2 regions of the Lysinibacillus sp. GW823-FHT02G10 genome follow, and region 2 is predicted to be linked to the other one. Evidence: predicted binding sites of a transcription regulator. Region 2 holds the regulator's gene; the other holds the start of a gene.
The links. Region 2 encodes CtsR, which represses protease genes until heat stress. Its sites were predicted from a motif close to ATGGTCAATAAAGGTCAAACA; they were not measured.
Positions count from the first base shown of each region.

Region 1 (4,434 bases), on a different contig from region 2:
TTGATGCCCTTGTTCCTTAGCCTGCAATAATGTTTTTTTCGTTTTTGCAGAAATTTGCTGTTGATCTGTTAATAAAGTTCCATCTAAGTCTAATACGATTAAATGCGGTTTCATAGCTCGTTGCCCCTTTCCTATAGTTTGAATAGTATCTCTTTGTCTTACATTCGTCAAAATTTTGTCACAGTGAAAAAAGTTTGCTAACATAAAGATGAGAGAATAGTTGGGAGTGACAATAATGTTTGTAGAAAAAGAAGTGTGGGGAAATATTCCTTTATTACATATACATACAGACAATATGAATGAAGAAACCCCGGTAGTCATTTTTTTGCATGGCTTTATGAGTGCAAAAGAACATAACTTACACTATGCATACCAATTGGTGCATAAAGGGGTGCGTGTCCTATTGCCAGATGCAAAATTTCATGGTGAGCGTAGCGAAGGCCTAACAGAAATGCAAATGAATTTAAATTTTTGGGACATTGTTTTAAATTCTATTCATGAAGTACAACAATTATATGATGTATTAAAGAATAAAAATTTATTAGCTAGTCATAAAATTGGCATAGGAGGCACTTCAATGGGTGGCATCGTGACATCAGGCTGTCTGAAACTTTATGATTGGATACAAACAGCTGCAATATGCATGGGTGCACCTGGTTTTATAAAATTGGGTGAATACCAATTGCAACAATTTGCTAAAAGCGGAGTTAACTGGCCGATGTCAGAGGAAGACGTAGAAAAAATTAATGAAGCCCTTGCTAAATATGATGTCAGTTTAACACCAGAAAAATTCGCGGGTCGCCCTGTATTCTTTTGGCATGGAGAATTAGATAAAACAGTTCCTTTTCACGAAACGTATAAATTTTATGAAACATTACGGGAATACTATGAAGCAAACCCTGAATATTTAAAGTTCATGGTTAACAAAAGGGCTGGACATGCTGTACCACGTGACGGTATGCTAGCAGCTACAGCATGGCTTGCACAGCATTTGGCATAACAGGGTGCATCTGCTATGATAAGGTTAACACTATGATGGAAGGAGAAATACGAATGGATCAGGATATGAAAGATAGCATGTTAGGTGCTTTAGAAAACGTAATTGATCCTGAGCTTGGCATTGATATTGTCAACTTAGGTTTAGTATATGATGTGGAATTAGATGATGAAGGTGTTGCAACTGTTACGATGACACTAACATCTATGGGCTGCCCACTTGGTCCAGTCATTGTGGATCAAGTGAATACGGCGTTAGGTGAACTTCCAGAAGTGAAAAGTACAAATGTTAATATTGTATGGAATCCACCTTGGTCGAAAGATAAAATGTCACGCTATGCCAAAATGGCATTGGGCGTACGTTAAAATGGATTATTTAAAACCCTGCTTATTTTTCAATAAGCAGGGTTTTTGCTTGTAACGAAACTAATCGATACGGCATATTTGTAATGGACAATTTTCACAGGCAATTTCATTTTTTAAAAATTGTAAATCATGAATGGTAATAAATCCTTTATCAAAAGTGATAATCTCATGTTTTTTTAAATCATTCAGCATACGATTAATCATTTCCCGACTTGTCGCACACAGATTTGCAATTTCTGTATTTGTTAGCTGAAAATCAATAAAAATCGAGTCATTTTCTACAGGTTTACCATACGTATTGGACAGCCGAATGAGCGTTGAAAATAGAGCACCTTTTTTACCGTTTAACACTAAATCGCGCAAACGACTCTGATGCTTTAAGTTTTCTGTTTGTAGCCACTTCATGTATTCCACCATAACTGTCGGCTGCTCTTCTAGTAAATGCTCCAAAGATTTACGACTCAAAACATACAACGTAGAGGGTTCTAAAACTTTGGCAGTCATTGAATTATAGACGAGATTACAAAATAACGAACCTTCTCCTATTATGCTGTCAGGGCCACAAATACGAATGGTTAATTCCTTACCCGTCTCGGATTCTTGGCTAATCGAAATAACACCTGATTGGATGTAATAAATTTCTTTTGCCCGTTCACCCTCTAGAAAAATTTTATTTCCTTTATTCACTTTGATAAAAACACCGTGGTTTTGAAAAAGTTCTTTAATTTTTTCAAACATATTATCCATTAAAACCATATCTCCAACACATCGCTTTCTTTTTGTAATAAATGGCGATTATTACAAAAGGATAGTGGATTTCGATACTAAAACATAGAAACATACCATTATTATAACGTAAACTTCCATAATAAGTGAAAAAATTTTAGGACGATTTCTTTGCTAAGCATTGTCGAGTGATGTAAAATAAAGTTAGTCAAAAAAGGTCAAACTTTTTTTCTAATGAATAAGAATGGGTATATAAATAATGAGAAATATGAAAAAAAGGAGTGCTAGCTATGCAATTTCAACAAACAGACAATAAAAAACCATTAGAACAATTTGGACGCAATTTAATTGAAGAAGTAAAAAACGGCAAGATGGATCCTGTTATCGGGCGTGATGAAGAAATTCGAAATGTAATTCGTATTCTAACACGTAAAACAAAAAATAATCCTGTATTAATCGGTGAACCAGGAGTTGGTAAAACGGCAATTGTGGAAGGTTTAGCACAGCGTATTGTTAAAGGTGATGTACCAGAAGGCTTGAAAGAATGTGTATTATATGAATTAGATATGAGTGCGTTAATCGCTGGTGCAAGTTATCGTGGACAATTTGAAGAACGCTTAAAAGGTGTGCTAAAAGAAGTAAAAGAATCAGAAGGACAAATCATTCTATTTATTGATGAAATTCATACGATCGTAGGTGCAGGAAAAACAGATGGCGCTATGGATGCAGGAAATATGCTAAAACCTATGCTAGCACGTGGTGAATTACACTGTATTGGTGCTACTACCTTAGACGAATATCGTATGTACATTGAAAAGGATCCTGCCTTAGAACGTCGATTCCAGCAAGTACTAGTACGTGAGCCATCTATAGAGGATACGGTATCCATTTTACGTGGTTTAAAGGAACGCTTTGAATTACATCACGCAGTACGTATTCATGACAGAGCAATTGTTGCGGCAGCAGAACTATCCAATCGCTATATTACAGAACGATTTTTACCTGATAAGGCCATTGATTTAATTGATGAGGCTTGTGCAATGATTCGTACAGAAATTGATTCAATGCCACAGGAATTAGACGCAGTCACACGTCGTATTATGCAGCTTGAAATTGAGGAACAGGCATTGCGTAAGGAAAAGGACGAGGCAAGTAAAAAACGTCTGGAGCAATTACGCGAAGAATTAACTAAGTTAAAAGAGTCATCTAAGGGCATGCGACAACAATGGGAAGCAGAAAAAGAAAAACTACACGATATTCAGAAAAAACGTGAAACATTGGATAAATATCGTCGTGATCTAGATGAGGCAGAAAGTAAATATGATTTAAATAAAGCTGCTGAATTACGTCATGGTAAAATTCCAACACTTGAAAAAGACATTCAGGTACTTGAAAAGGAATTAGAGAACGGTGCAGAATCTCGTATTTTACGTGAAGAGGTAACAGCAGATGAAATCGCTGCAATTGTTTCACGTTGGACAGGAATCCCTGTAACAAAATTAGTAGAGGGTGAGCGTGAAAAACTATTACGTTTAAAAGATACATTACATGAACGTGTGGTTGGACAAGATACAGCAGTTCAATTAGTGACAGAAGCGGTATGGCGTGCACGTGCAGGTATCAAAGATCCACACCGACCTATTGGTAGCTTTTTATTTTTAGGTCCAACTGGTGTAGGTAAAACAGAACTTGCCAAGGCACTTGCTGCACAGTTATTTGATTCAGAAGATCACTTTATTCGGATTGATATGAGTGAATACATGGAGAAACATAGTGTGTCTCGACTTGTTGGGGCTCCTCCAGGCTATGTGGGCTATGAGGAAGGTGGACAACTAACGGAAGCAGTTCGCCGAAATCCTTATTCTGTGGTGCTACTAGACGAGATTGAAAAAGCTCATCCTGATGTGGCGAACATTTTATTGCAAATTTTAGATGATGGGCGCATTACAGATAGTCAGGGACGAATGGTGAATTTTACAAATACAGTAGTCATTTTAACTTCGAATATCGGATCAAGTTATTTAATGGAGGCAAAGGAAAATGATGCGGCTGTGGAGGACTTAGTCATGTCAGCCCTACGACAACATTTTAAACCTGAGCTATTAAACAGAATGGATGATATCATCTTCTTCCATGCATTATCTACTAAACATTTTACTGCGATTGCCTGGAAGTATGTGGAGCAATTGATTAAACGTGTAGCAGAGCAAGAAATTACTTTATCTGTCGAGCAAGAAGTCATTGATTGGGTAGTAGAGCAAGGTGCAGATGCCCAATTTGGAGCAAGACCACTAAAACGCTTTGTACAGCGACATATCGAAACAACCGTTGCTAAAGAACTATTAC
Region 1 is NZ_JBXAJI010000003.1:275,417-279,850, reverse strand. It holds gene AC1RFD_RS13660 (Cof-type HAD-IIB family hydrolase) at 1-114, opposite strand, end outside; gene AC1RFD_RS13655 (prolyl oligopeptidase family serine peptidase) at 236-1,000, shown strand; gene AC1RFD_RS13650 (metal-sulfur cluster assembly factor) at 1,054-1,362, shown strand; gene AC1RFD_RS13645 (Crp/Fnr family transcriptional regulator) at 1,423-2,109, opposite strand; gene AC1RFD_RS13640 (ATP-dependent Clp protease ATP-binding subunit) at 2,379-4,434, shown strand, end outside.
Region 1: a site for CtsR is predicted at 2,293-2,313, ahead of AC1RFD_RS13640 (ATP-dependent Clp protease ATP-binding subunit). Genes of this name have one in related genera too.

Region 2 (4,434 bases):
GATGAATGACAAAGAAATGAAAATCATCATAAAAATCGAGCTTAGGACGCTGCAACCTCATTAAGCAATCTTCAATAGCGAGAGGGTGAAAGTGGAAAAATGTATCCAACAATGATTCCTCCTCGGCTGTAGGACAATTAAAATCAACCCAATACCATTCAAATTCTTGCTGATGTATCTCTTCTAATGGAAAATCCTTTAACAATTGTTGTTGCTTTGTAATACCAATGGTGCTTATCACGGTTTTCACCTCAAATTATTTACTACAAAATAGTTAGCGCTCCTCTTTAAAGCATACCCAACCACCGAACAAAGTAGTGGCAAAAAATCTAGAAGGTTTAGTAAAACCCGCACTTTGTAAAAGTATTAAAATTTCTTCTTCACTCATAAAAGAAAGGGAACGAATGGATTTTTCCATCTCTACTACATCGGATAAAGAAAGTCTAGTATGCTGTAGCCAATAAGAACGCCATAAATCAAATTGTAGTTCTGTTTCTAAAGAGCCTAGCTGACCATATTTTGAAACAAGGACAAATGGTGCTCCAGGTTTCAAATGTCTTGCTATTTCTGTTATTGTTTCGAGCTTTTCTTTATAATCATGAATAAAATGCAAGACAAGAACACAACTTGCCGCATCATACTGAGTAGAGGGCAGCGAAGCATCAAGTATTGTAGCCTGATGGAATGACATATCATTAGGAAGAGTGAGTAAACGCTCTTTAGCTATAGTAAGCATGGATTCTGATGGATCAATGCCAGTGAATGACCAGTGAGGTCTTCCTTCTGCAAGCTGTATAATTTCATTGCCACTTCCTGCTCCCACGACTAGCATGTTAGCATTTTCTGATAGCCTAGAATGATAAAAAGTTTGTATTAAACGTAGCATGGCATCATAACTAGGCAATGTACGGCGAATACCCTTTTCATATTCATTTGCTAATGTGTTGTTAAATTCCAACGCTCCTCACAGCCTTTCAAAAAAATTTTAAAAAATCTTTCTTAATGTGAAACTATTACGGGTATAGTTCCGTAAATAGTAGTACATAAAACATAGAATAAAGTTCAAAGAAAGGGTTGATATATATGGAGACTAAATGGTCTAAAGTAATCATACACGCAAGTGCATTTTTTGCGCCATGGTTAGTGCCCATTATTTTCTTTTTAATTAGTTCGGATGAGGAAGTAAAGGCAATTTCTATTCAAGCACTGCTATTCCAAATTGTCATGGGTGTTTTAATTGCTATCTCTGTTGGTTTAAGCTTTGTCCTTATTGGCTTACCATTTTTAATCATTTTCGGCATTATGGTATTTGTGGTACCGATCATCGGTATCGTAAAAGCATTGTCTGATGAACCTTGGCGTTATCCAATTGTTGGTCGCTGGGTATAATTTTCATAGACGCAAGTATATGCTAGTTGCATATGCTTGCGTTTTTTCTATGACGAATAAGGGTACATTAGGTGTATAAGGAAATTATTAAACCGTAAACAAATGATCGAAAAAGGGCTCTTTTCGGCTCTTAAAAAGCCTTTTTCAAGACTTTCCACTTTTCTATGGGCGAAATCATTGCAATTTTTTTCAAGCGTTTTGTATAATATACTCAAAGAAAGTCAAAGATAGTCAAAGTCAGTGAAGCAAGCGAGGTGTATTCCTAAAATGCGTAATATATCAGACATCATAGAGGGTTACTTAAAGCAAGTACTTGAATTAGGTGGAGAAGGGCATATTGAAATTAAACGTAGTGAAATCGCTGATAAATTTCAATGTGTACCATCACAAATAAATTATGTTATTAATACAAGATTTACTGCCGAGCGGGGTTACCTTGTTGAGAGCAAACGTGGTGGTGGTGGATACATTCGAATTTTACGTGTCCGCGCGAATTCACAGATTGATTTAATCGACGATGTTCTCAGGCAAATTGAAGGTGGGGCATCACAAACAATGGCAGAAGATTTGGTTTATCGACTCATTGATGAGCAGGTAATTTCCAAGCGAGAAGCGAAATTAATGTTAGCAGCAATTGATCGCTCCACGATCGACTTGCATCTCCCCTTAAGAGATGTCATTCGATCAAAAATATTGCGAGCAATGCTGACAACAATAAAATATGAACAACAAAAATAGTGAGGTGATGGAAATGATATGCGAACATTGTAAACAACGTAATGCGACAGTTACAGTAACACAAGTTCAAAGTGGGCAAAAAGTAGAGCATCATTATTGTGACGTCTGCGCCTCACAATTCCATCCATTTCATGCAGAGTTTAAACAAGAGCCAGTATCTATTCAACAGTTATTGTCTAACTGGTTTGGCTCTCCTACATGGCAAAAGGTGGGGGAAAAACAACAGGTACAACCACAACAGCAAACATGCCCACAATGTGGATTTTCGTATAAGCAGTTTTTAAAAGAAGGAAAATTCGGGTGCCCAAGCTGTTATGACACATTTGGAGATCATTTGCCAAAGCTTTTTAATCGTATTCAGGCGGGTCCACAACACATTGGAAAAATGCCTGGTGCTCGCAGTAATGTGTATGTTATTAAAAAGCAAATAGAAGATATCCGCAAGCGTATGAAATCCGCCGTAGATGAAGAACAGTTTGAAGAAGCGGCGAAGCTACGGGATGAAGTTAAAGAGCTAGAGAAGCATCTACAATTTGAAGGTGGTGATGTGACATGATGATTGAATCATTTTTAGAGCGTGCGACACCAACTTGGATGCATATCAAAGATGATTACTCAGATATCGTCATTAGTACACGGATCCGCCTTGCACGAAATTTAGATGGCTATCGTTTTCCATTAGCGTTTTCAGAAAATGAGGCACTGCAAGTGGAACAGGCCGTTACACATGCTGTCAGCGATAGCCCAACTCTTCAAAATGATTATGCTTATTTTGCTATAAAGGATTTAACCCCTTTACAGCGTCAAATTCTTGTAGAAAAGCATTTGATTAGCCCGCAACTGGCTAAAAAAGAGCAAGTGGGCTCTATACTACTCTCTGAAGACGAATCCGTTAGCATTATGGTGAATGAAGAGGATCATTTACGCATTCAATGTATGACAGCAAGTTTTCAACTTCAAAGTGCTTATGAACAAGCAAATAAGATTGATCGTATCCTAGAGAAAGTATTACCGTATGCTTTTCGAGATACTTTTGGTTATTTAACAAGCTGTCCAACGAATATTGGTACGGGTCTACGAGCATCCGTCATGATGCATTTACCCGCTCTTACATTAACTGGGCAAATGAATCAAATTATAAATGCCATGACACGCTTAGGAATGACTGTAAGAGGTATATATGGTGAAGGAAGCGAAAATTTAGGGAATGTTTATCAAGTGTCTAACCAAATTACACTTGGGAAGACAGAGGAAGATATTTTAGCAGATATACAAAGCGTCGCTGAAAAGATTATTCAAAAAGAGCGGCATGCAAGAGGTAAATTAATGGAAAAGGCAGAGCTTGCGCTAGAAGATCGCGTATATCGAGCTTTAGGTACCCTTACACATGCAAGAATTTTAACAAGTGAGGAAGCTGCTACTTGCCTATCTAATGTTCGTTTAGGAGTAGATTTACAATTGATTGATGGTATACAAACAACGACCTTAAATGAATGTGTTGTTAGTATGCAACCAGGTTTTTTACAGCACTATGCAGGTGAGGCATTACCACCTGCTGAGCGGGATCGTGTACGAGCGGAGATGCTTCGTGAGACATTATCTCAAGAACATGCGAATAAGCCTATAAATGGGGAAAAAGGAGAGGATTTATATGATGTTTAATCGTTTTACACAACGCGCGCAAAAAGTATTACAGCTTGCTCAGGAAGAGGCTATTCGTTGGAAGCACGAATCTATCGGTACAGAGCATATTCTATTAGGGCTTATACGTGAAGGCGGCGGTATTGCTGCGAAAGCGTTAGAAGCCATTGATATTAGTCCTCAAATGATTGAAGCTGGCATTGAAGAATTAGTTGGTAAGGGCAAAGAAGATGTCGGTCCAATCGTTCATTATACACCAAGAGCTAAAAAAGTAATTGAATTATCTGTTGATGAGTCACGTAAACTAGGTCACTCCTATATCGGTACAGAGCATCTATTATTGGCGCTTATACGTGAGGGTGAGGGCGTGGCAGCTCGCGTTTTAAACAATGCGGGAGTCGGTTTAAATAAAGCTCGCCAGCAAGTATTATTGCTATTAGGTAATAATGATAATGCACAATCTGGTCAACAAGCAGCCCAAGCTGCCAATACACCAACATTAGATAGCCTAGCACGTGATTTAACACAAATTGCACGTGAAGGTACTTTAGACCCTGTTATTGGCCGAAGCAAGGAAATTACACGAGTTATTGAAGTTTTATCGCGTCGTACGAAAAATAACCCTGTATTGATTGGTGAGCCAGGTGTTGGTAAAACAGCGATTGC
Region 2 is NZ_JBXAJI010000006.1:60,203-64,636, reverse strand. It holds gene corA (magnesium/cobalt transporter CorA) at 1-241, opposite strand, end outside; gene AC1RFD_RS17425 (class I SAM-dependent methyltransferase) at 275-958, opposite strand; gene AC1RFD_RS17420 (DUF4870 domain-containing protein) at 1,084-1,389, shown strand; gene AC1RFD_RS17415 (CtsR family transcriptional regulator) at 1,657-2,127, shown strand; gene AC1RFD_RS17410 (UvrB/UvrC motif-containing protein) at 2,141-2,683, shown strand; gene mcsB (protein-arginine kinase McsB) at 2,680-3,789, shown strand; gene AC1RFD_RS17400 (ATP-dependent Clp protease ATP-binding subunit) at 3,779-4,434, shown strand, end outside.